2 regions of the Streptosporangium sp. DT93 genome follow, and region 1 is predicted to be linked to the other one. Evidence: predicted binding sites of a transcription regulator. Region 1 holds the regulator's gene; the other holds the start of a gene.
What was found. Region 1 encodes HrcA, which represses chaperone genes, less so after heat shock. Its sites were predicted from a motif close to TTGGCACTCTCNNNNNGAGAGTGCCAA; they were not measured.

Region 1 (11,570 bases):
GCCGAAGAAGGCGTCCATGATGTCGCTGAAGGGGAACCCCGCGCCGAAGCCTCCGGCCCCGGCTCCGCCCGAGGCGAACGGGTCACCGCCCATGTCGTACATCTGCCGCTTGCTGGAGTCGGACAGCACCTCGTAGGCCTGCGTGATCTCCTTGAAGCGTTCCTGGGTCGCAGGGTCGGGGTTGACGTCGGGATGCAGCTCGCGCGCCAGGCGGCGGTAGGCCTTCTTGATCTCTTCCGCACTGGCGTCACGGCGCACCCCGAGGGTGCCGTAGTAGTCGCTCTTAGCCACTTTTCGTTGACCTCTTAGGATGCAGCCAGAATCTGGCTGACGTAGCGTGCCACCGCGCGCACCGCGCCCATCGTGACCGGGTAGTCCATACGCGTCGGGCCCAGCACACCGAGCCGGGCCAGTTGCTTGTCCCCAGAACCGTATCCGGCGGCGACGATGGACGTGCCCTGGAGTCCGGTATAGGGATTCTCCGAGCCGATCCGCACGGTCAGCGCCGACAGGTCGGAGGTTTCACCGAGCAGCCGCATGAGCACGACCTGCTCCTCCAGGGCCTCCAGCACGTCGCGGAGGCCGACGGTGAAGTCGGCTCCCGCCAGGTTGGCGGCCCCTGCAAAAACGATCTTCTCGTCGTGCCGCTCCACCAGGGATTCCAGCAGCACCGACAGGATCGTGGCCGCGAGCGGCCGGTCCTCGGGCGACAGCCGCTCCGGCAGGTCGGCGACCTTGTCGGGGACGCCGCTGAGCCCGCATCCGTCGAGCGAGGCGTTGAGCACCGCCCGCAGGTGGGCCACCCGCTGCTCGTCGGCGACCTGGGGCAGCTCGACCACCCGCTGCTCGACCCGGCCGGTGTTGGTGATGAGCACGAACATCAGCCGGCGCTCGCTCAGCGGCACCAGCTCGACGTGGCGGACCGTCGAGTGGGTCAGCGTCGGGTACTGCACCACGGCGACCTGCCGGGTGAGCTGGGCCAGCAGCCGCACCGTCCTCATGACGACGTCGTCGATGTCCACGGCTCCGGCGAGGAAGCTCTCGATGGCCTTGCGCTCCGCGCTGGAGAGGGGCTTCACCTGCGAGAGCCGGTCGACGAAGAGCCGGTAGCCCTTGTCGGTGGGGACGCGGCCGGCGCTGGTGTGGGGCTGGGCGATGTATCCCTGCTCCTCCAGCACGGCCATGTCGTTGCGGATCGTCGCCGGCGAGACACCCAGGTTGTGCCGGTCCGCCAGCGCCTTGGAACCCACCGGCTCGTTGGTGGACACGTAGTCCTCGACGATGGCGCGTAGCACGGCGAGCTTCCGGTCGTCGACCAACGTGGTCACCTCCCTGCCTGCGTTCTCAGGGAAACACGAGGTCTGGCACTCTGTGTTCCCGAGTGCCAAGTGTACGGCCCCGGCGCGAAAGGCGCGATAAGCAAGACCCGCGGACGGTCCCGCCAAGCCGTTGTCAAGCCAACCGCTATCGCGACTCAAGCCACAACCACCACAATCCTTATATGTCCAAAGATGTGGGTTCTTTCCCGGAGGGCGTCGGCGGTGACCCCGGTCACGGTGCGTCCCAGCAGCCGTACGGCCGGCCCGACCGGCAACCATACGGCCAGCCCGGCCAGCACGGGCAGCCCGGCCAGCCCGGCCAGCAGCAGTACGGCCAGCCTGGTCCGCAGCAGTACGGTCAACCGGGTCCGCACTCGTACGGCCAGCCAGGTCAGCCAGGTCAGCCCGGGCCGCAACCCTACGGGCAGCCCGGCCAGCACGGGCAGCCCGGCCAGCAGCAGTACGGCCGGCCCGGTCAGCCAGGCCAATCCGGGCCGCAGCCCTACGGCCAGCCCGGCCAACACGGGCAGCCGGGTCAGCCCGGCCAGCAGCCCTACTACCAGGGTGGGCAGGGGAACCAGCCGTACCAGGGCGGCCAGCAGCCCTACCAGGGTGCCCCCTCCCACGGCTACCCACCCCCCGGGTACGGCGCCCCGCAGGGATCACCGCCCACCGGGAAGATCAAGCCCGGTGTCGGGTGGATCGTCGGAGCCTGGGTGATCGCCGTGATCAGCATCGTCGTCGGTGTCGGCGGCCTCATCGACGGTCTCGCCGGCGCGGTGGACTCCGCCCCCAAGGCGACCTTCCCTGCCGGGCAGGAGACGACGGTCAGGCTCGACCCTGCCGACGCTCCGGCCATCTACGTCTCCACGACCGGCGCCAGGCGCTTCACCTGCGGGATCACCGGCGGCGGCGGCCCCGCCCGCCTGCAGCAGCCGGTCGGGCGGACGGTCGTCACCGGGACCAACGGCATCTCCTGGGAGCTCGGCCTGCGGGTCGGCGTGGACAAGGCGGGCGACTACCAGGTCACCTGTGACGCGGAGCCGGCCGAGGGCATCACGTTCGGTGTGGGCCGGGAGGTCGCCGCCGGAGCGATAGTGGGCGGGGTGCTCGCCCTGATCGGGATACCCTCCCTCGGCATCCTGCTGGCCGTCGTCGTCACGGTCGTCGTGCTGATCAAGCGCAGGAACGCCCGCAGGCGCCAGGCCTCGGCGGGCCAGGCTCCGGCGGCGGGACAGTGGGCGCCGGGACCGCACGGCGGGTGACGGCGGTGTTTGCTAGCGTCCCACGTGATCTGTGGCGAGAGAGGGTGGGCGGCCGTTGATGTACGAGCGTGACGTTCTGGCGGAAGGCCGGCGGCGTCCTCGCCGCGGGACGATCCCCCAGGTCCCCGCCGAGCCCGACCTGGTCGTCGAGGACGCCGACGGCGGCTTCTGCGGCGCGGTGGTGGCCTGCGACAAGGAGGCCGTCACCCTGGAGGACCGGTTCGGGCGACGGCGGGTGTTCCCCCTGGAGCCCGCCGCGTTCCTGCTGGAGGGCAAGGTGGTGACGCTGGTACGGCCGGCCGCCGCGCCGCGCGGCCCGAGACGGAGCGCCTCGGGGTCCATCGCGGTGGAGGGCCTGCGGGCCCAGGTCGCCCGGGAGAGCCGGATCTACGTCGAGGGCGTGCACGACGCCGCCCTCGTGGAGAAGGTCTGGGGTCACGACCTGCGGGTCGAGGGCGTGGTCGTGGAGTACCTGGAGGGGGTCGATCACCTGCCCTCCATCGTCGAGGAGTTCGCCCCCGGCCCCGGCCGGCGGCTGGGGGTGCTCGTCGACCACCTGGTCCCCGGCTCCAAGGAGAGCCGGATCGCCGCCCGGATCTCCTCACCTCACGTGCTGATCGTCGGGCATCCCTTCGTGGACGTCTGGCAGGCGGTCAGGCCGCAGGTGCTCAGGATCCCCTCCTGGCCGTCGGTGCCGCGCGGGGTGTCCTGGAAGGAGGGCGTCGTCGCCGCGCTGGGCTGGAACGTGGAACCGGGCGAGGCGTGGCGCCGCATCCTCGGATCGGTCACGACCTACGCCGATCTGGAGCCCGAACTGCTGGGACCGGTCGAAGAGCTGATCGACTTCGTCACGGTCCCCGGCGAGAACGAGTAGACCGCCGATCCCTGGGAGGGGACATGAACGAGAACCCCGAGGACTTACCCGGCGACGACCGGACGCGTCGCTTCGGCGACTCCCCCGCGACACCCGCCGATCCCGGCCGTGTCCCCGGCCGGGGACACGGCCAGGGATACGGGCAGGGATACGGGCAGGGGTACGGCCCGGGACACAACCCGGGATACGAACAGGGACCCGGCCCGGGACACAACCCGGGATACGCGCAGGAACCCGGCACGGGATACGGCCAGGCATACGAACAGGGACCCGGCCAGGGGTACGAGCAGGGATACGGCCAGGGGTACGGTCACCCGTCCGCCTACCCGCCGGCCCCGCCCCCGTACGACGCGAGCGGATACGGGTACGGTCACCAGCCGTACGACGGATACGTCCCGCCCGGCCACGGCCACCGGGGGCCGCCCGGGACGTACGGGCCCCGGCCGGGCAGCGACGACACCACCATGGCGCTGCTCGCCCACCTGCTGGGACTGCTGACCTCCTTCCTCGGCCCGCTGGTGCTCTACCTGGCGAAGAAGGACCACTCGCCCTACGTGCGCGACCAGGCCGCCGAGGCGCTCAACTTCCAGCTCACGGTGATGATCGCCTACATGGTCTGCTGGGTCCTGGCCTTCGTGCTCATCGGTTTCGTGCTGATCTTCCTGCTCTGGGTCGGATCGCTGATCATGGCGATCATCGCCATGGTGGCGGCCGGGCGGGGAGAGAACCACCGCTACCCGCTGACCATCCGCTTCGTGAGCTGACCCGGCGCGGATCGCCCGAAGACCGCCGCCCGAGGTGGAACCGTACGCTCAGGTCAGGTCGCGTACCAGCGCGTCGGCCAGCAGGCGGCCGCGCAGGGTGAGCACCGCCCGGCCCGCCTTGAACGGTTCCACCTCCAGCAGGCCGTCGCCGAGCGCGCGGGCGACCACGACGGGACGTTCCAGCTCGCCGAGCGGGAACCCGCGCGAGAGCCGCAGTTCCAGCATCAGCCGCTCCACCGCCCGGTCCCGCGCGCCCAGCACCTCGCGCGCGTGCGCCGGGGAGACCCCCGAGGCCAGGCGCCGCGCGTAAGCCGCCGGATGCTTGACGTTCCACCAGCGGGTGCCCCCGACGTGGCTGTGCGCCCCCGGGCCGACGCCCCACCAGTCGCCGCCGGTCCAGTAGAGCAGGTTGTGCCGGCAGCGGCCGGCCTCGGAGGTCGCCCAGTTGGACACCTCGTACCAGGTGAACCCCGCCTCGGCCAGCATGGCGTCGGCGATCAGGTAGCGGTCGGCGGCCACGTCGTCGTCGGGCATCGGGAGCTCACCGCGCCTGATCCTGGCCGCCAGCTTCGTCCCGTCCTCGACGATCAGCGAGTACGCCGAGACGTGGTCGGGCTCCGCCTCGATCGCGGCGGCCAGCGACGCGCGCCAGTCGTCGTCGCTCTCGCCGGGGGTGCCGTAGATCAGGTCGAGGTTGACGTGCTCGAACCCCGCCGTCCTGGCCTCCCGTACGGCGTGCGCGGCGCGGCCGGGGGTGTGGCGGCGGTCGAGCACCCGCAGCACGTGCTCGCGGGCGCTCTGCATCCCGAAGCTCATCCGGTTGAACCCGCCGGCGCGCAGGCGGGCCAGGTAGGCGGGGTCCACGGACTCGGGGTTGGCCTCGGTGCTCACCTCCGCCCCGGGGGCGAGGCCGAACTCCTCCTCGATCGCCCCCAGGATGCGCACCAGGTCGCCGGCCGGCAGGAGGGTCGGGGTGCCGCCGCCGAAGAACACCGTCTCGACCGGCAGGGACACCTCCCCCAGGACGGCCCGCGCCCGCCGCACCTCGTCGACGGCGGTGTCGGCGTAGTCCTTCTGCGAGGCGCCGGGGCCGAGCTCGGACGCCGTGTAGGTGTTGAAGTCGCAGTAGCCGCACCGGGTCACGCAGAAGGGGACGTGGACGTAGAAGCCGAAGGGCCGCTCGCCCAGCCCGGCGAGCGCGCTCTGCGGCAGCTCGCCCGAGGCGGGCACCGGGTCACCGTCGGGAAGTGTGGATGGCACGCCCCAAGTCTGCCGTCCCCTTCGCGGTGCCCGGTACGTCCGGGCGACGCCACGGCGCCGCCCGGCGCCCGAACGATCGGCGGCGCGCCCCGGGGGTCAGATCTCGTGATCGTCCCGTTCCGGCAGGCCGTACCGGCGGGCGAGAGGGTTCCACAGTCTCAGGAAGCCGCGCTTGGCCGTGGTCGCCTCCTCGGAGAAGGCCAGGCCCCGGCGGTAGTCGTCGTCGCCGCTCCAGTCGCGGTCGCAGCCGACGCTCTGGCGGGCCGCCCAGACGAGGAAGGCCTCGTCCGCCTCGAAGGAGGCGGTCAGGGCCCGGGTCAGGCGTTCCCTGACCGCGTCCCCGCCGTCGAGCGCCCCGGTGCCCAGCGCGTTGACCTGGATCACCTGCTCGCGCCGGGAGGCGGTGATCCGCTGGAGCGCCGCCAGCCCGCCGGGGGCGTCCTCGCAGGACCGGAGCCCCTCCAGGGCCGCGTCCAGGCCCGACCGGGAGCCGCCGCTGTCGGCGAGCAGCGCGTCCAGGACCCTGGCCTGCGCCTTCGCCTCCCCGGGACCCTCGGGGCCGCCCGGGGGCCGTCCCGCCACGGGGGTGCCGATCTCGGCCTCGGCACGGGCGTCGGTCACCGCGACCGGCACGCCGCCGGTCTCCGGCGGACCCTCGCCGCGCGGGACGAGCCAGGCGGCTCCGGCCGCGATCGACGCCGTGGTGATCATCGCGGCCACCGTGACCACGGGCCACACCCGGCGGTCGGCGGGGGGCGTGCGGCGGCCGCCCCGTGCCGGGCGGGGCGCCCAGCCCCCGGGCTCGGGCGGACGGGCCCGCCCGTCCGTGTGCCCGTCCGTGTGCCTGTCCGTGTGCCTGTCCGTGTGCAGGTGGCGCTCCTCCCGGGGGAGGTGCTGCTGCCAGTCGGCCGGATCCTGGCGCCACTCCTCCGCGGGGACGCGGGTGTCACCGGTGGAGCCGGGTGACGAGGGCTGAGGGGGCGGGTGCGAGGCCGCCGGCGCCCCGCACCGGGGGCAACGGCGCAGCCCCTCCATCGGGGCGCCACATCGGTTGCAGAACGCCTGCTGCTCCATGCTTTACAACCGTAGTCGAGAGTCGCGCCTTCCACCTGTCAAAACGCCGTCCACCGTTGACGCCCCGATCACCCAGGTCTACGATCCGTGAAAACTTAAAGGAAAGTTTCCTATAAGTTACTTATTCCAAGCAGTGGAGAAGCCCGTGCAGAGACTCCTCCGGCACATGATCGCGGCGGTTCTCGCCGTGGGTCTCGCGGCGGTCGCCGCGCCCGTCCCGGCCCACGCGAACGCCCAGGCCACCCAGGAGAGCGGTGACCGCTTCAAGCGGGTCGCGTACTTCATCCAGTGGGGCGTCTACGGCCGCAACTACCACGTCAAGGACATGGACACCAGCGGCGCCGCCGCCAAGCTGACCCACGTCAACTACGCCTTCGGCTTCGTCAACCCCGAGGGGGACTGCTACTCCGCCGACCCGTGGGCCGACTGGCAGCGTCCGGTGCCCGCCGAGCAGAGCGTGGACGGCGTCGCCGACGCCGAGGGCCAGGCGCTGAGCGGCAACCTCAACCAGCTCAGGAAGCTCAAGGCCAGGCACCCCGGCCTCAAGGCACTGATCTCCCTGGGCGGCTGGACCGGCTCGAAGTACTTCTCCGACGCCGTGCTGACCCCCGCGGGCCGCACCCGGCTGGCCTCCTCCTGCATCGACCTGTGGCTGAAGGGCAACCTGCCCGGCGCCCCCGCCGGTGCCGGCGCGGGCGTGTTCGACGGCATCGACCTGGACTGGGAGTGGCCCGGCTCCTCCGGCAACGACGGCAACGTCATCCGTCCCGAGGACAAGCGGAACTTCACCCTGTTCGTCACCGAGCTGCGCCGCCAGATGAACGGGTTCGACCGGCGCAGCGAGCTGACCGCCTTCCTGCCCGCCGCCGCCGCGAAGATCGACGCGGGCTTCGAGGTGCGCGACGTCTTCAGGCAGCTCACCTTCGCCACCGTCCAGGGCTACGACCTGCACGGCCCCTGGGAGACCGTCACCGGTCACAACGGCAACCTGTTCAACGACCGGCGCGACCCGAACCCGGTGAGGTACAGCGTGGACCAGACCGTCCGCGACTACCTGACGCGCGGCGCCCCGGCGAGGAAGATCGTGGTCGGCGTGCCCGCGTACGGCCAGGGCTGGACCGGCGTCACCGGCGGCAGGAACGGCCTCTACGGCACCGCCACCGGCCCCGCCCCCGGCACCTTCGCGGCCGGCAACGAGGACTACAAGATCCTGGTGAACAAGCCCGGCAAGCGCTACCGCGACCTGCTGACCGGGTCCGTGTGGCTCTACGACGGCAACGAGTTCTGGTCCTACGACGACCCGGCCTCGCTGACGCAGAAGGCGGCCTACATCCGCCTGAAGGGCCTGGGCGGATCGATGATGTGGTCCATCGACCAGGACGACACCAAGGCGTCGCTCACCACGGCGCTCTACCGCGTCCTGCGCTGAGCGACCCCTCCCACGGGGCGGGGCCGTACGGGATCGACATCCCGTACGGCCCCGTTCGCCGTGCTCCCGGTGTGAACGAGCCCCGGCCCGCCGCTACTTCTTGGGCGACGAGGACTCGGTGGAGAGCGCGGCCACGAAGGCCTCCTGGGGCACCTCGACGCGGCCGACCATCTTCATCCGCTTCTTGCCCTCCTTCTGCTTCTCCAGCAGCTTGCGCTTACGGGAGATGTCGCCGCCGTAGCACTTGGCGAGGACGTCCTTGCGGATGGCGCGGATGTTCTCGCGGGCGATGACCCGGGCGCCGATGGCCGCCTGGATGGGCACCTCGAACTGCTGCCTGGGGATGAGCTCGCGCAGCTTCTTGGCCATCTCGACGCCGTAGGCGTACGACTTGTCCCGGTGCACGATGGCGCTGAAGGCGTCGACCGCCTCGCCCTGGAGCAGGATGTCGACCTTGACCAGGTCGGACTCCTGCTCGCCCGAGGGCTCGTAGTCCAGCGAGGCGTACCCGCGGGTGCGGGACTTGAGCTGGTCGAAGAAGTCGAAGATGATCTCGCCGAGCGGCATGGTGTAGCGGATCTCGACCCTGTCCTCGGACAGGTAGTCCATCCCCTGCAGGTTGCCCCGGCGGTTCTGGCAGAGCTCCATGATGGCGCCGATGAACTCCGAGGGGACCAGCACGGTCGTCTTCACCATCGGCTCGAAGACCTTCTCCACCTTGCCGGTGGGGAACTCCGAGGGGTTGGTGACGACGACCTCCTTGCCGTCCTCCATGATCACCCGGTAGATCACGTTGGGCGCGGTGGAGATGAGCGAGAGGTTGAACTCCCGCTCCAGCCGCTCGCGGACGATCTCCATGTGGAGCAGCCCCAGGAAGCCGCAGCGGAAGCCGAAGCCCAGCGCCGCGGAGGTCTCGGGCTCGTAGTCCAGGGCGGCGTCGTTGAGCTGGAGCTTGTCCAGGGCCTCGCGGAGCTCGGGGTAGTCGTCGCCGTCGATCGGGTAGAGGCCCGAGAAGACCATGGGCTTGGGGTGGTCGTAGCCGCTGAGCGCCCGCAGGGCCGGACGCGCCACCGAGGTCACCGTGTCGCCGACCCGGGACTGGCGGACGTCCTTCACGCCGGTGATCAGGTAGCCCACCTCGCCGACGCCCAGACCCTGGTCGGCGATCTTCGGCTCGGGCGAGATGACGCCGATCTCCAGCGTCTCGTGGGCCGCGGTGGTGGACATCATCAGGATGCGCTCGCGCTTGCCCAGGTGGCCGTCCATGACCCGGACGTAGGTGATCACGCCGCGGTAGGTGTCGTACACCGAGTCGAAGATCAGCGCGCGGGCGGGCGCGTCGGCGTCGCCGACCGGGGCCGGGACCTTGTCGACCACGTGGTCCAGCAGCTCCCGTACGCCCACGCCGGTCTTGCCGGAGACGCGCAGCACGTCCTCGGGCTCGCAGCCGATGAGGTGGCAGATCTCCGCGGCGTACTTCTCCGGCTGGGCCGCGGGCAGGTCGATCTTGTTGAGCACCGGGATGATCGTCATGTCGTTGTTCATGGCCAGGTAGAGGTTGGCCAGGGTCTGCGCCTCGATCCCCTGCGCGGCGTCGACCAGCAGGATCGCGCCCTCGCACGCCTGGAGGGACCGGGAGACCTCGTAGGTGAAGTCGACGTGCCCGGGAGTGTCGATCATGTTGAGCACGTAGTCGGTCTCGCCGACCTGCCACGGCAGCCGGACCGCCTGCGACTTGATCGTGATGCCGCGCTCGCGTTCGATGTCCATCCGGTCGAGGTACTGGGCCCGCATGGAACGGGCGTCGACCACCCCGGTGATCTGCAGCATGCGGTCGGCCAGGGTCGACTTGCCATGGTCGATATGGGCGATGATGCAGAAGTTGCGGAGCACAGCGGGGTCGGTCTGGCCAGGCTGAATGCGCACCGGGGTCCGTTTCAACAGATTGATGACGATCATACGGCTGGCATGCCAGCCGTCTTCCATGGTGACATGTCCGGGTGATTGCCCGGACCAGAGCACGGCGCGGCCTGCGGTTCCTCGCGACGGTGGCGGCCCTGCTCCTTGCGCTTCCCGGGGTGGCCGTGGCCACCCTCACCCTGCAGTTTACCGGGACCCCGGCCCGCTGGGCCAAGACGACCGGTCACGACGCCCTCTGGCTCGGTCACGCCTGGGTCGACGGCCGCAAGAAGGCCGGGGACGTGCGGGCGCTCGCCGCCCGGCTCCGCAGGACCGGGATCAGGGACGTGTACGTCCACTCCGGCCCGTTCGACCGCGACGGGACACTCCCGGCCGCCAGGTATCCCAAGGCGGCCGATTTCCTGAAATGGTGGCGCAGGGAGCTGCCCAAGGTCAGGGTCTCGGCCTGGCTCGGCCAGAAGGTCGACGGCGTCCTGGACCTCGACGACGCCGCCTCCAGGCAGCGCGTGCTGGACGGCGCGCGGGCGATCAAGGCGCTCGGCTTCGACGGCGTCCACTACAACTTCGAGCCGATCGGCGACGGCGACACCAGTTTCCTCGACCTGCTGGTCAGGACCCGCGCGATCCTGGGCGACGGCCTGCTGTCCACCTCGACCCCGCAGATCGAGCCGTTCCCGCTCGTCCGCCCGGCCGCGCGGGCCGTCACGGGCAGTGACAAGTACTGGTCGCCCGGCTACTTCGGCCAGGTCGTGAAGCTCGTCGACCAGGTGGCGATCATGACCTACGACTCCTACCTTCCCTACCCCGCCGTCTACGGCGGCTACGTCGTGCGGCAGTCCTCGCTGGCCCTGGGGCTCGTCCCCGAGGAGAAGACGCTGCTGATCGGCGCCCCGGCCTACCACGACCACGGCGTCGCCTGGGCCGACTCCGCCGAGAGCGTCGAGAAGGCGGCCCGGGGCGCCCGGCTGGCGCTGACCACGCACGGAAGGCCACGTGAGCGGTTCGGGCTGGCGATGTACGTGGACTTCGCGGCCACCAAGGAGGACTGGGCGGAGTACGACAGGTTCTGGTTCAAGCCGTGAGGATCATGGAGACCGTGGTCCGAACCGCCGTGACCACACGCTAAACTGATCAGGCATCCCTCTGCCTTGGCCTGTCGATTTGAGCGGCGACCTCGGCAGTTGGTAGCCTAGTCAACTGCGTGTGGCGCGCCCTCTCTGCCCGCGCGCCCCATCCAACGACATTCACCGAGGCTTCTTCGTGGCGAACATCAAGTCCCAGATCAAGCGCAACCGGCAGAACGAGAAGGCCCGGCTGCGTAACAAGGCTGTCAAGTCTTCCCTGAAGACGGCCATCCGCAAGTTCCGCGAGGCCGCCGACCAGGGCAACATCGACGACGCGGTCGTGCTCCAGCGCGCCGCCGCCCGCCAGCTGGACAAGGCCGCCAGCAAGGGCGTCATCCACAAGAACCAGGCCGCCAACCGCAAGTCGGCGATCGCCCAGCGCGCCGCCGCCCTGTCGTCGGCCGCCAAGTAGTATCCAGGCTCCGCGAACGCCGCACCCCTTTCCGGGGGTGTGGCGTTTCTGCGTTCCCGGGGCGTTTCACGTACTTGTGGCATTCCCAGGCCCCCGGGGCGTTCCCGGGTCCCCAGGGCGTTCCCGAGT
Region 2 (11,570 bases), on a different contig from region 1:
CGGGACAGGCGCGTGCCGGTCTCGGCCTCACCCGGCTGGAGGTCGGAATAGGCGGGGACCAGGAGCACGTCGTCGTACGTGAGCCCCGGTTCGGTGAACTTGGCCATCAGCAACCCTCCTGCCACGGCGCTCTCATGACGGGGAAAGGCGCCGGCCCCCGGCTCACAGTTTAGAGTCTGGCACCGGCCCGGCCTCCCCCGGGGGAAAAACACGCCGCCGGGAGGATTGAACAGGCCCCGGTGAGGGGAAAAAGGGCCGTCGCGCCCTCGGCGGTGCCCGGTCCTGGACGGTTCCGGTCGAACGGACCCCGGTGAGGGGAGAGCCGGCCGTCGCGAGGCGGGGCCGGCCGCTCCCCGGAGACCCGGCCGCTCCCCGGAGACCCGGCCGCCTCCTGGAGCGGGCCCGCGGGCCACACTCGCGGAAGCGGGGACGCGGCCCGCGAGACGGCCGGGGGTCACCGGGGAGCGAGAAGAGGCCGGGGGGCCGAGCGGTCGGTGACCCGCTCGGTCCCCCGGATCATCGGTACCGTCACGGAGCGCCTCGGCGCCATCGGACCCCCCTCGCATCCGGATGGCGGCGTCATCCGCGCCGGTACCGACGCTGCGTCAAGGGTGTGTCACGGTAGGTTCATCCGGCAATGGACAAACGTGCAGTTGCACGAAGTTGCACGTGGCGGCATGCCGGTAGCGGCAACGCCCGGACAGGGATGATTCACCGGGCTATTCTCGCCAGACCCCCGTGTCATTCTGCAGGAGTCCCTCACTGATGCGTCCTGACACATCCATCCCGCCCGTCATGCCCGCGCCCCCCGGCCCGTCCGGCCCGTCCGGCCCGTCCGGGTCACTCGGGTCACCCGGCCGGATTCCCCGCTCCGGCGGCCTCGCGCCGTCCGGCCGGGTCACCCGGCCCGGCTCCTCGGACCCGTCCGGCCCGTCCGTTCCCTCAGGCTCAGCCCTTCCCTCAGGCTCATCCGGTCCTTCAGGCCCGTCCGGTCCGCTGGAGACGCTGGGGCTCACCCCGGACCAGACGATCCTGTACAACGCGGTCCTGCGCCTGCACCGCGCCACCCGCGCCGACCTCGTCCAGGCCACCGACGGCTCACCGGAGTCGACCGCCCGCGAGCTGGCCACCCTGGTACGGCTGGGCGTGGTCGACGAGCAGGGCGGCGAGTACCTCGCCCGTCACCCGGCCGCCGCCCTCGGGCACCTGATCGCCGAGAGGCTGGACCGGCTGGCCGCCGAGAGCCGCGGGATCGACCGCGTGCTCGGATCGATCCGCGGTTTCATCCACCAGTACGACGCCGGGCACGACCACCAGAGCGGCCGGTTCCCGGTGGAGGTCGTCGGCGGGGCCGACGAGTTCCACGAGAGCGTGATCGGGATGGCCGTGCAGGCCCCTCCGCTGACGCTGCTGTCGGCCATCCCGGACGGCCGGACGATGAGCGACTTCGCGCACCGCTACGCCGACCAGTGGATCGGCGCCCAGCACGCCGGCCTGCTCTCCTGCCGGGTCGTCATCCCGGTCAACACGCTGGAGATTCCCGGTCTGCGCGACAAGCTGGACCGGTTCGAGCGGGCCGGCGCACAGGTGCGCACCCTCGACGCGGTGCCGAGCTGGTTCCTGGTCGCCGGGGAGGGGGCCGCCGGCATGCCGTCCCAGTGGGGCGGCACCCTCTCCGAGAACGCCTACAACTTCCACCTGGTCCGGGCACCCGTCGTGGTGGCCGCGCTCGACTCGTTCTTCGAGGAGCTGTGGGCCCGCGCGTCCGCGCTGCCCTGGACGTACCGCGACGACGTGGTGATCCAGGTGCTGCGCCTGGCCGCTCAGGGCGTCTCCGACGAGCTGATCGCCCGGCACCTGGGCGTCTCGGTCCGTACGGTACGGGCCCGGTTCGCCGACGCCATGAACGAACTGGGCGCGCAGTCGCGCTTCCAGGCGGGCGCGGAGGCGACCCGTCGCGGCTGGCTCTCCTAGAGCCCCGGGACCCTCCGGCTCGCCTGGGGCCCGAGGGTCTCCGGTCCTCCCTCGGCCGGGAGAGGTTCCCGGCGGTGCGAGGACCGGGCCCGCACTCGACCGGGGAGACCTCCCCTGGCGGCACGGGGTCCGCCCCGCCCGGGGACGTCGTACTCGTGCAGTTCCATGCCTCTCTGTCACATCCAGGCCATAAGGTGGGATCGTGCTCGACGATGTCCCCCGCGACCCGTTCGCGGATGACCCCGACGACCCGGCGGCGGCGCTGGGCGATCCCGACGATCCCGAGCCGCTCACCACGGACGAGCGCGACGAGGCCATGACCGACCTCGCCGACGTGGAGGTCTTCCGCTCGTTGCTGGAGCCGCAGGGCGTGCTCGGCCTGGTGCTCGACTGTCCCGAGTGCGGCGAACAGCACTACTTCGACTGGGAACTGCTCCGCGGCAACCTGCGTCAGATGATCGAGAACGGTCAGCCGCAGGTGCACGAACCCGCCTACGAGCCCAACCCCACCGACTACGTGAGCTGGGAGTACGCCCGGGGTTACGTGGACGGTGTGATCGACACCGAGGAACACCGCTGATCCACGTCGTCGGCCAGGGCGGCCAGCAGCGCGATCGCGGCGTCCGGGGCCTTCGCGGCGTTCGAACTTTTCGCGGCGTTCGAGACCTTCGAGGTCTTTGAGGTCTTCGAGGCGGGGACCGGCGCCCTTCGGGAGAGTGCCTCGATGACGGCCTCGGTCTCGGCCACGGCCGGATCCTCGTCCGGCCCGTACCTGCGGGCCGGACGTCGCGGGTGAACCGTTGTCATGATCGTTCTCGCTCCGGGTCGTCGCGAGCCCCGTCCCGCGGTTCAGGTCTCCGCTCGCGGCCCCTGCTCAGCGGCTCCGCGGTCAAGCTATCGACTCCAGCTCCGCCATCGCCCGAAGCCTGGCCAGCGCCCTGTGCTGAGCGACACGAACCGCACCTGGTGACATACCAAGTACATTACCGGTCTCCTCGGCGGAAAGGCCCGACACCACCCGGAGCATGAGCAGCTCCCGCTGGTTGTCCGGCAGCCGCGACAGCAGCCGCCGGGCGTGTTCGGCCTCGATGTAGCGCACCACGGTCTCCTCCGGCCCCGGCCCCTCGTCGGGCCCGTCCGGAAGGTCCTGCGTGGGCACGGCGGACCGCACGGAGCTGCGCAACGCGTCGGCCACCTTGTGGGACGCGATGCCGAAGACGAAGGACGCGAACGGGCGTCCCATGTCACGGTAGCGGGGCAGTGCGGACAGCACCGCGATGCACACTTCCTGGGCCACGTCGTCCGCGATGTGATACTGACCGGAGACCCGGCCCAGACGACCACGGCAGTAACGGACGACCATCGGCCGCAGGTGCGCGATCAGAGCCTCGATCGCGGTGCGATCCCCCTGAACGGCGAGGCTTGTCAGGTCCTTGAGATCATCCCTGTGGGCGACCCCATCGGACCTCGTCGCAAGCCTCACCCCATTTTTGGCGTCGGCGACGCATCCCTCGGTCACGTTAGGCATGATGCCCGCCCTGATAGTGACTGTCGTCATGGCAAACGGCTACGGATTGGTCACATTGAGGCGGTGATAACGGCGCGTAATCACGGGGGGGCGATATCGACTACGGTATGTAGGAATATTTCCTTCGATTGCCAAAATGTGGCGCCTATTGACAGAAGTGCTTTTGATCTTCCAAACCACGGGACGCTCCGTGACGCTTTGAGACCGCTTTCGGTTTACCACCGGGCGCGGAACTTACCGCCGGGCACGGAACCGACCGCCGGGCACGGAACACGAACGGCCACCGGCCGCCGATCCCCGCTCCCGGTCACCGGCCCCGGCCCCCGGCCTCGGTCACCGGCGGGGACACGGGCCGCACGCGGGCGGAACACGAACGGCCCGCGCCCCCCGAAGGGAACGCGGGCCGCGGGTGAGCGGAGACCGATCAGTGACCGTGGCCGTGGCCGTGACCACCGGCGGCGGCCGGAGCCTCGTCCTCGGGCTTGTCCACCACGAGGGCCTCGGTCGTCAGCAGCATGCCGGCGATGGAGGCGGCGTTCTGGACGGCCGAGCGGGTGACCTTGACCGGGTCGATGACGCCCTGGGCGATCAGGTCGCCGTACTCGCCGGTGGCGGCGTTGAAGCCCTGGCCGACGGAGAGCTCGGTGACCTTGGCCGTCACGACGTAGCCCTCGAGACCGGCGTTCTCGGCGATCCAGCGGGCCGGCTCGACGAGCGCCTTGCGGACGATCGAGACACCGGTCGCCTCGTCCCCGGTCAGGCCCAGGTCGTCCAGGGCCTTGGAGACGTGGATGAGCGCGGAGCCACCGCCGGAGACGATGCCCTCCTCGATCGCGGCGCGGGTGGCCGAGATCGCGTCCTCCAGGCGGTGCTTCTTCTCCTTGAGCTCCACCTCGGTGGCCGCGCCGACCTTGAGCACGCAGACGCCGCCGGAGAGCTTGGCCAGCCGCTCCTGGAGCTTCTCGCGGTCCCAGTCGGAGTCGGACTGCTCGATGGCGAGCTTGATCTCCTTGACGCGGTCGGAGATCGCCGTGGCCTCGCCGGCACCGTCGACGACGGTGGTGGAGTCCTTGGTGATCACGACGCGGCGGGCGGTGCCCAGCACCTCGACGCCGACGTGCTCCAGCTTGAGGCCGATCTCCTCGCTGACGACCTGGCCGCCGGTGAGGATGGCGATGTCCTGCAGCATGGCCTTGCGGCGGTCACCGAAGCCGGGCGCCTTGACCGCGACCGAGGTGAAGGTGCCGCGGATCTTGTTGGTGACCAGGACGGCCAGGGCCTCGCCCTCGACGTCCTCGGCGATGACCAGCAGGGCCTTCTTGGTCTGCGCGATCTTCTCCAGCAGCGGCAGGAAGTCGGCGACCGAGGAGATCTTGCCCTGGGTGATCAGGATGTAGGGGTCCTCCAGGACCGCCTCCATGCGCTCCTGGTCGGTCACCATGTACGGCGACAGGTAGCCCTTGTCGAACTGCAGGCCCTCGGTGAACTCCAGCTCCAGGCCCATGGTGTTGGACTCTTCGACGGTGATGACACCGTCCTTGCCCACCTTGTCGAACGCCTCGGCGATGAGCTCGCCGATCTTGGCGTCCTGCGCGGAGATCGTCGCGACGTGCGCGATCTCCTTCTTGTCCTCGACCGGGCGGGCGGACTCGATGAGCCTGTCGCTGACGGCCTTGGCGGCGATGTCGATGCCGCGCTTGAGGGAGAGCGGCTGGGCGCCGGCGGCCACGTTGCGCAGGCCCTCGCGGACCATGGCCTGGGCCAGGACGGTCGCGGTGGTGGTGCCGTCACCGGCGACGTCGTTGGTCTTGGTCGCCACCTCCTTGGCCAGCTGCGCGCCGAGGTTCTCGTACGGCGCCTCCAGCTCGACCTCGCGGGCGATGGTGACACCGTCGTTGGTGATGGTGGGCGCACCGAACTTCTTGTCGATGACGACATTGCGGCCACGCGGGCCCAGCGTCACCTTGACCGCGTCCGCGAGAGCGTTCACGCCGCGCTCGAGAGCTCGGCGCGCGTCCTCTTCGAACGACAGGATCTTCGGCATGACAATCCTCTCTATAAGTACGTCGGCGCATCAAAGCCCCGGGCGCTGTCGCGACCCGGGGCTCGATACGTCATCTTTTTGTGAAGCGAGATCTACTTCTCGATGATGGCGAGCACGTCGCGGGCGGAGAGCACGAGGTACTCCTCGCCGCCGTACTTCACCTCGGTGCCGCCGTACTTGCTGTAGAGGACCACGTCGCCCTCGTTGACGTCGAGCGGAACACGCTTCGAGCCTGCGTCGTCCCAGTTGCCGGGACCCACCGCGAGGACCTTGCCCTCTTGCGGCTTCTCCTTGGCGGTGTCCGGGATGACCAGACCGGAAGCGGTGGTCTGCTCGGCCTCAAGCGGCTGGACCACGATGCGGTCGCCGAGCGGCTTAACGGGAACCTTGGTGGCGGTCGTCACGTCGGACCTCCCCTTCAGATGTGAACGATCTAGAAGAGGCGACCAGCGGTCTGCCGTCGCGGGTGTCAGACCTGCCTCGTCGCATTGATTTGGCACTCTCACGGGGAGAGTGCCAATACGGAACAGTATGCAAGGAGGCCTTGACAGTCAACACGAAGCGCCCTTCTGCGCTTGGAGCGGAAGGCGAACCGGGAGGAAAACCCCTCGTGAGGCCCGTCGTGGAAGGCGGTAGCGTCGGCCGGTGTGAATCTCGACGCATTCCGGGAGCTGCTCACCCCGCGCGGCCAGGAGGCCCTCGCCGCCGCGGCGGAGACCGCCGGGGACGACCCGGTGGCGGCGGTGACCCGGCTGAGGCGGACCTACGACGCCGACCTGACCTCGGCGGCGCTCACCCAGGCCGCGCTCAGGGCACGCGCCGGGGAGAAGTTCGGCGCCGACGCCGCCCTGATGTACTTCACCCGGGCCGGCCTGGAGCAGGCCACCCGCCGCGAGGTCGCCGACCACCGGGCGCGCCGCATCCCGGCGGGCTCGCGGGTGGCCGACGTCTGCTGCGGCATCGGCGGCGACCTGCTGGCCCTGGCCAGGGCCGGGTGCGTGGTCGAGGCCGTGGACGCCGACCCGCTCACCGCCGCGGTGGCGCGGGCCAACGCGGACGCGCTGGGCCTGGGGATGCGGGTCTCGGTCCGCGCCGCCGACGCCTCCGCGCTGGACCCGGCCGCCTTCGACGTGCTGTTCGCCGACCCCGCCCGCCGTACGGCCCGGGGCAGGACCTTCGACCCGATGGGGTACTCCCCGCCCTGGCCGGCGGTGCTGGAGATGGTCTCGCGCGCCCCTTCCGCCTGCCTGAAGGTCGCCCCCGGCATCCCCTACGACCTCCTCCCCGACGGCGCCGAGACCGAGTGGGTCTCCTGGCGCGGCGACGTCAAGGAGGCGGTGATCTGGTGCGGCGGCCTGGCGGGCACGGCGCCGCGCCGGGCCACGCTGCTGCCGTCCGGCGTCACGATGACGCCCGACCCCGCGCTCGGCGCCCCCTCCACCGGCCCGGCGGGACGCTACATCTACGAGCCCGACGGCGCGGCGATCCGCGCCCACCTCGTCGCCGAGATCGCCGCCTCGGTCGGCGGGCGCCTGCTCGACCCGCAGATCGCCTACATCACCGCCGACGACGCGGTCGGCACGCCGTGGGCCTCCCGGTACGAGGTCCACGAGACGCTGCCGTTCTCGCTCAAGCGCCTGAGGGCGGTGCTCCGCGAGCGCGGCGCCGGGAACGTGACGATCAAGAAACGCGGTTCCGCGGTGGACGTCGACCGGCTCAGGAAAGACCTCCGGCTGACCGGGGGTGAATCCGCGACGGTCATTCTCACCCGGATCGGGGAGCGGCCGTTCGCCTTCGTGTGCGCCCCCGGTTGACCAGCCAAAATAGTTAATTCTTCCAGCCAACCGGCAATTCCCATCTTTTAGTCTCGCCGCTGGAAAACGCCGGTCCAGCGGCTAAGGTTTCGGGACGGGAGTCCTCTCCCGCCTGCGGTTCGTCACGTCCCTTGGCATTGTCTGTCGTTTTCTTGCTATTCCTGAGTATTCACAATATTCCTTGGCAAACTGACCACATCCCACCGCGCGGCCGACCGTCGGCGAGTGAAGGAGTCCTCGGTGGACCACTCCGACCACGCCCTGTTCCAGGCGGGCAGCCAGACCGCCATCTCCGACCGGATGCGCGAGCTCCTCGCCCGCGCGGCCCAGGACCACGTCTACGAGCAGCGGACCCAGGGGGCCGTGCTCGACGAGATCCGCCAGCGCCTGGAGGGCATGGAGTGGCTGCTCCGCGAGGTCAGGGAACGCGAGATCGGCGGGCTGAACGGCACCCTCGAATCCGTCAACGGCCGCCTGGACGAGATCACCGCCCGTCCGCCCACCTGGGCCGAGGGCCTGGCGCAGCACGTCGAGTCGGTCCGTGACCACGTCGACGCCGTCGGCCGGCGCGTCGACGCGGTGCGCGACCGGGTCTCGGGCGTCGGCGACCTGCCGGGCCTGTGGACCGATCTCGGCGCCATGGGCGAGGGCGTGGAGGAGGCCCTGTCCCGCCTGCGCGCGATCTCGGACGGCACCCAGGGCGTCGACGAGCAGGTGCGCGCGCTGGCCGAGCACCTGGCCAGGCTCCAGGCCGACATGGGCGTCGCGGCGCACCGGTTCGGCCGCCTGGACCGGGCGCTGGCCGACCTGGCCCAGCGCACCGGGCGTGTCGAGGCGGGGATGCTGGAGGCGTCGACGAGCCTCCAGCAGGCCCTGGGCACCGCCACCGACCGGGTGCTGGCCGCCCTCGACCAGGTCAACGCCAAGGTCGACCAGGTGAGCGGCAGGGTCGACCAGGTCGTGCCGAGGATCGACGAGCGGACCGCGGCCGTCGAGAACCGGATCGACCGCCTGGACGGCCACCGGGCCGCGGCCGGCGGGCGCTTCGACACCCTGGAGGAGCGCCTCGACGACATCGAGGGCCGGGTCACCGGCCGGATGGACGTCATCGACTCGCGCCTGTCCACCCTGGACGGTCACGCGGAGAAGTCCGCCGAGCGCCTGGAGAGCCTGGACGAGCGGGTCGGCTTCCTGCCGGCGATCCTCGGGCTCGACGTGCTCATCGGCGCCCAGGCCACCGAGCAGCGGGGGCGCTTCGACTCCCTGGAGGAGCGCGCCCGGCGGGCCGAGGCCGCGCTGGCCCCGCTGGCCGAGATGGTCCGCGCCCGGCCCGACCGCGAGCAGCTCTCGGAGGTGCTGAGCGAGACCGTGGAGCCCGCGCACGCCGACCTGACCCGCCGCCTGGGGTCCCTGGAGGAGACCATGCTGGCCCTCGCCGAGGCGTTACTGCGCCCGGTGAGAACCGACAAGGGCTGAGGGCTCCGGGGCGTACGTCTCGCGGCAGAGGTTGTCCTTGACGGTCTTGAGCAGGGACGAGAGCTGCCCGACCTGCTCGTCGCTCAGCCCCCGGGTCATCCGCTGGTGCAACTCGGCCATGACCCGCTCCACCTCGGGCAGGAGCGCGCGCCCGGCGGGCGTGATCTCGACCATGCTGATCCGCCGGTTGCCCGGACAGGGGCTGCGGCTGACGAACCCGCTGCGCTCCAGTCGCTGGAGCGTCTTGGTCATCGTGGACACGTCGACGCCGACGATCCTGGCCAGCGCGTTCTGCGACCGGGGGCCGTGCTCCTCCAGCGCGCCCAGCACGCGTTCCTGGCCCGGGTACAGCTCGATCTCCGCGAGGAGGTTGGCGAGCAGGACGCGGTGGTCGCGGCCGGTGACGACCATCAGGCAGTTGAGGCTCTCCTCGACTCCGCCGCAGTCCCCGTCCGTCGCGTCGCAGCTTCCGCCTGTCTCGTACACCGTGTCGATCCGCGGCTCCGTCATGTCCGGGTCCTTTCCGTCCCTGTCGAGACTACCGCTTGCATGTTGGCCGACCAAGTTGTACAAATGACCATTGGTTGGCCAAGTTGGTCAGCCAAGAAGGGAAACGTCATGCCTTTCTCCCCGTTCACGCTCGGCGGCCTCCAGCTCCCCAACCGGCTCGTGATGGCCCCGATGACCCGCTCGCGCGCCTACGTCGACGGGATCCCCTCCTCCCTGACCGCCCTCTACTACGCCCAGCGGGCCTCCGCCGGCCTGATCGTCACCGAGGGCGCGCAGCCCAGCCCGGCGGGCAAGGGCTACATGGACACCCCCGGGCTGCACACCGACGAGCAGGTGGCCGGGTGGCGGGAGGTCACCGACGCCGTGCACGCGGCGGGCGGCCGGATCTTCGCCCAGATCATCCACTCCGGCCGGATCGGCCACCCCGACAACACCGGCGCCGTGCCGGTCGGCCCCTCCGCCGTACGGCCGGCGGGGCAGATCTTCACGCCCGCGGGCATGCAGGACCACCTCACCCCGATCGAGCTGACCACCGCAGAGGTCGAGGCGACCGTCCAGGACTTCGCGGACGCCGCCGCCCGCGCCGTCGAGGCCGGCTTCGACGGGGTCGAGCTGCACGGCGCCAACGGCTACCTCATCCACCAGTTCCTGTCGCAGAACGCCAACCTGCGCGAGGACCGCTTCGGCCGGTCGTCGGTGGCCGACAGGATCCGCTTCGCCGTGGAGACCGCGCGGGCGGTCGCCGACCGGATCGGCGCCTCCAAGGTCGGCATCCGGCTCTCACCCGCCACCGGCAGCGGCGACCTGGTGGAGGACGACGCGCACGAGGTCTACCCGGCGCTGGTGGCCGAGCTCGCCGCGCTCGACCTGGTCTACCTGCACCTGGTGGGCGGCGTCTCCGAAGAGCTCGACCGGGAGATCCGCAGGACGTGGCCGAACGCCCTCATCCTCAACGTCCCCTCGATCACCGACCCGTCCGCCAGGATCGCGTACTCCCTGGAGCGCGGCGCCGACCTGGTCTCGCTGGGCTCCTCGTTCCTGGCCAACCCCGACCTGCCGCTCCGGCTGCGACTCGGCGCCGAGCTCAACCAGGCCGACCTCGCCACGGCCTTCGGCGGCGACCACCGGGGCTACACCGACTACCCGCTGCTGCCCCTGCACCCGGCGTCGGCGTAGACCCCGCCGGACGACGCGGATCCCCGGAGGGAGCCGGGAGGGCGGCCCGGTCGAGCTGCCCGGCCTCGGCGTGGACCCCGCCGGACGACGCGGGGGCCCTTCACACGTGGACGGTGGTGACGGGCAGCGAGGAGTCGGCGGGGATGTCCAGCGGCGACGGCGCCACACCGGCCGCCACCAGGTCCGACCCCAGGGCCGCCACCATGGCCCCGTTGTCGGTGCACAGGCCGGGGCTGGGGACCCTGAGCCGCACGCCCGCCGCCTCGCAGCGCTCCCGCGCCAGCGCCCGCAGCCGGGAGTTGGCCGCGACACCGCCGCCGATCAGCAGGTCCCCGACGCCGTGCTCGGCGCACGCGCGCAGGGCCTTGCGGGTCAGCACGTCCACGACCGCCTCCTGGAACGAGGCCGCCACGTCGGGAACGTGGACCGGCTCCCCGGCCTTCTGCCTGGCCTCCACCCACCGGGCCACCGCGGTCTTCAGGCCGGAGAAGGAGAAGTCGAGCGTCCCGTCCTCGTACTTGCCGCGGGGGAAGGCGATGGCGCTTCCCGAGCCGTCGCGGGCCACCCGGTCGATGTGCGGCCCGCCCGGGAACGGCAGGCCGAGCACCCGCGCCACCTTGTCGAACGCCTCGCCCGCGGCGTCGTCCACGGTGGAGCCCAGCGAGATGACCTCCCTGGCGACGTCGGGCACCAGCAACAGGGACGAGTGCCCTCCCGAGACCAGCATGGCGATGCTCGGCTTGGGCAGGGCGCCGTGCTCCAGCTGGTCCACCGCGACGTGCGCGGCCAGGTGGTTGACCCCGTACAACGGCACACCCAGACCCAGCGCGTACGCCTTGGCGGCGGCGACGCCGACGAGCAGCGCCCCGGACAGGCCGGGCCCGGCGGTGACCGCGATCGCGTCGATGTCGGCCAGGCGCAGCCCCGCCTTCTCCAGCGCCCGGTCCACGGTCGGGGTCATCGCCTCCAGATGGGCCCTGGACGCGACCTCGGGCACCACCCCGCCGAAGCGGGCGTGCTGCTCGACGCTGGAGGCGATGGCGTTGGC

Region 2: a site for HrcA is predicted at 6,040-6,066, ahead of groES (co-chaperone GroES). Genes of this name have one in related genera too.

What each region holds. Positions count from the first base shown of each region.
Region 1 covers NZ_JBNCLF010000004.1:350,944-362,513, forward strand. Annotated here, with positions in the region: gene dnaJ (molecular chaperone DnaJ) at 1-291, opposite strand, end outside; gene hrcA (heat-inducible transcriptional repressor HrcA) at 306-1,319, opposite strand; gene ACLQ2R_RS11990 (hypothetical protein) at 1,475-1,945, opposite strand; gene ACLQ2R_RS11995 (hypothetical protein) at 2,036-2,584, shown strand; gene ACLQ2R_RS12000 (DUF3097 domain-containing protein) at 2,643-3,458, shown strand; gene ACLQ2R_RS12005 (DUF4870 domain-containing protein) at 3,482-4,222, shown strand; gene hemW (radical SAM family heme chaperone HemW) at 4,271-5,482, opposite strand; gene ACLQ2R_RS12015 (hypothetical protein) at 5,579-6,556, opposite strand; gene ACLQ2R_RS12020 (glycoside hydrolase family 18 protein) at 6,702-7,985, shown strand; gene lepA (translation elongation factor 4) at 8,079-9,911, opposite strand; gene ACLQ2R_RS12030 (hypothetical protein) at 9,986-10,987, shown strand; gene rpsT (30S ribosomal protein S20) at 11,166-11,441, shown strand.
Region 2 covers NZ_JBNCLF010000011.1:208,897-220,466, forward strand. Annotated here, with positions in the region: gene guaB (IMP dehydrogenase) at 1-107, opposite strand, end outside; gene ACLQ2R_RS23690 (LuxR C-terminal-related transcriptional regulator) at 766-1,974, shown strand; gene ACLQ2R_RS23695 (DUF5319 family protein) at 2,177-2,554, shown strand; gene ACLQ2R_RS23700 (hypothetical protein) at 2,515-2,781, opposite strand; gene ACLQ2R_RS23705 (sigma-70 family RNA polymerase sigma factor) at 2,864-3,502, opposite strand; gene groL (chaperonin GroEL) at 3,927-5,546, opposite strand; gene groES (co-chaperone GroES) at 5,639-5,950, opposite strand; gene ACLQ2R_RS23720 (class I SAM-dependent methyltransferase) at 6,194-7,360, shown strand; gene ACLQ2R_RS23725 (hypothetical protein) at 7,601-8,836, shown strand; gene ACLQ2R_RS23730 (MarR family winged helix-turn-helix transcriptional regulator) at 8,804-9,346, opposite strand; gene ACLQ2R_RS23735 (alkene reductase) at 9,455-10,522, shown strand; gene tsaD (tRNA (adenosine(37)-N6)-threonylcarbamoyltransferase complex transferase subunit TsaD) at 10,623-11,570, opposite strand, start outside.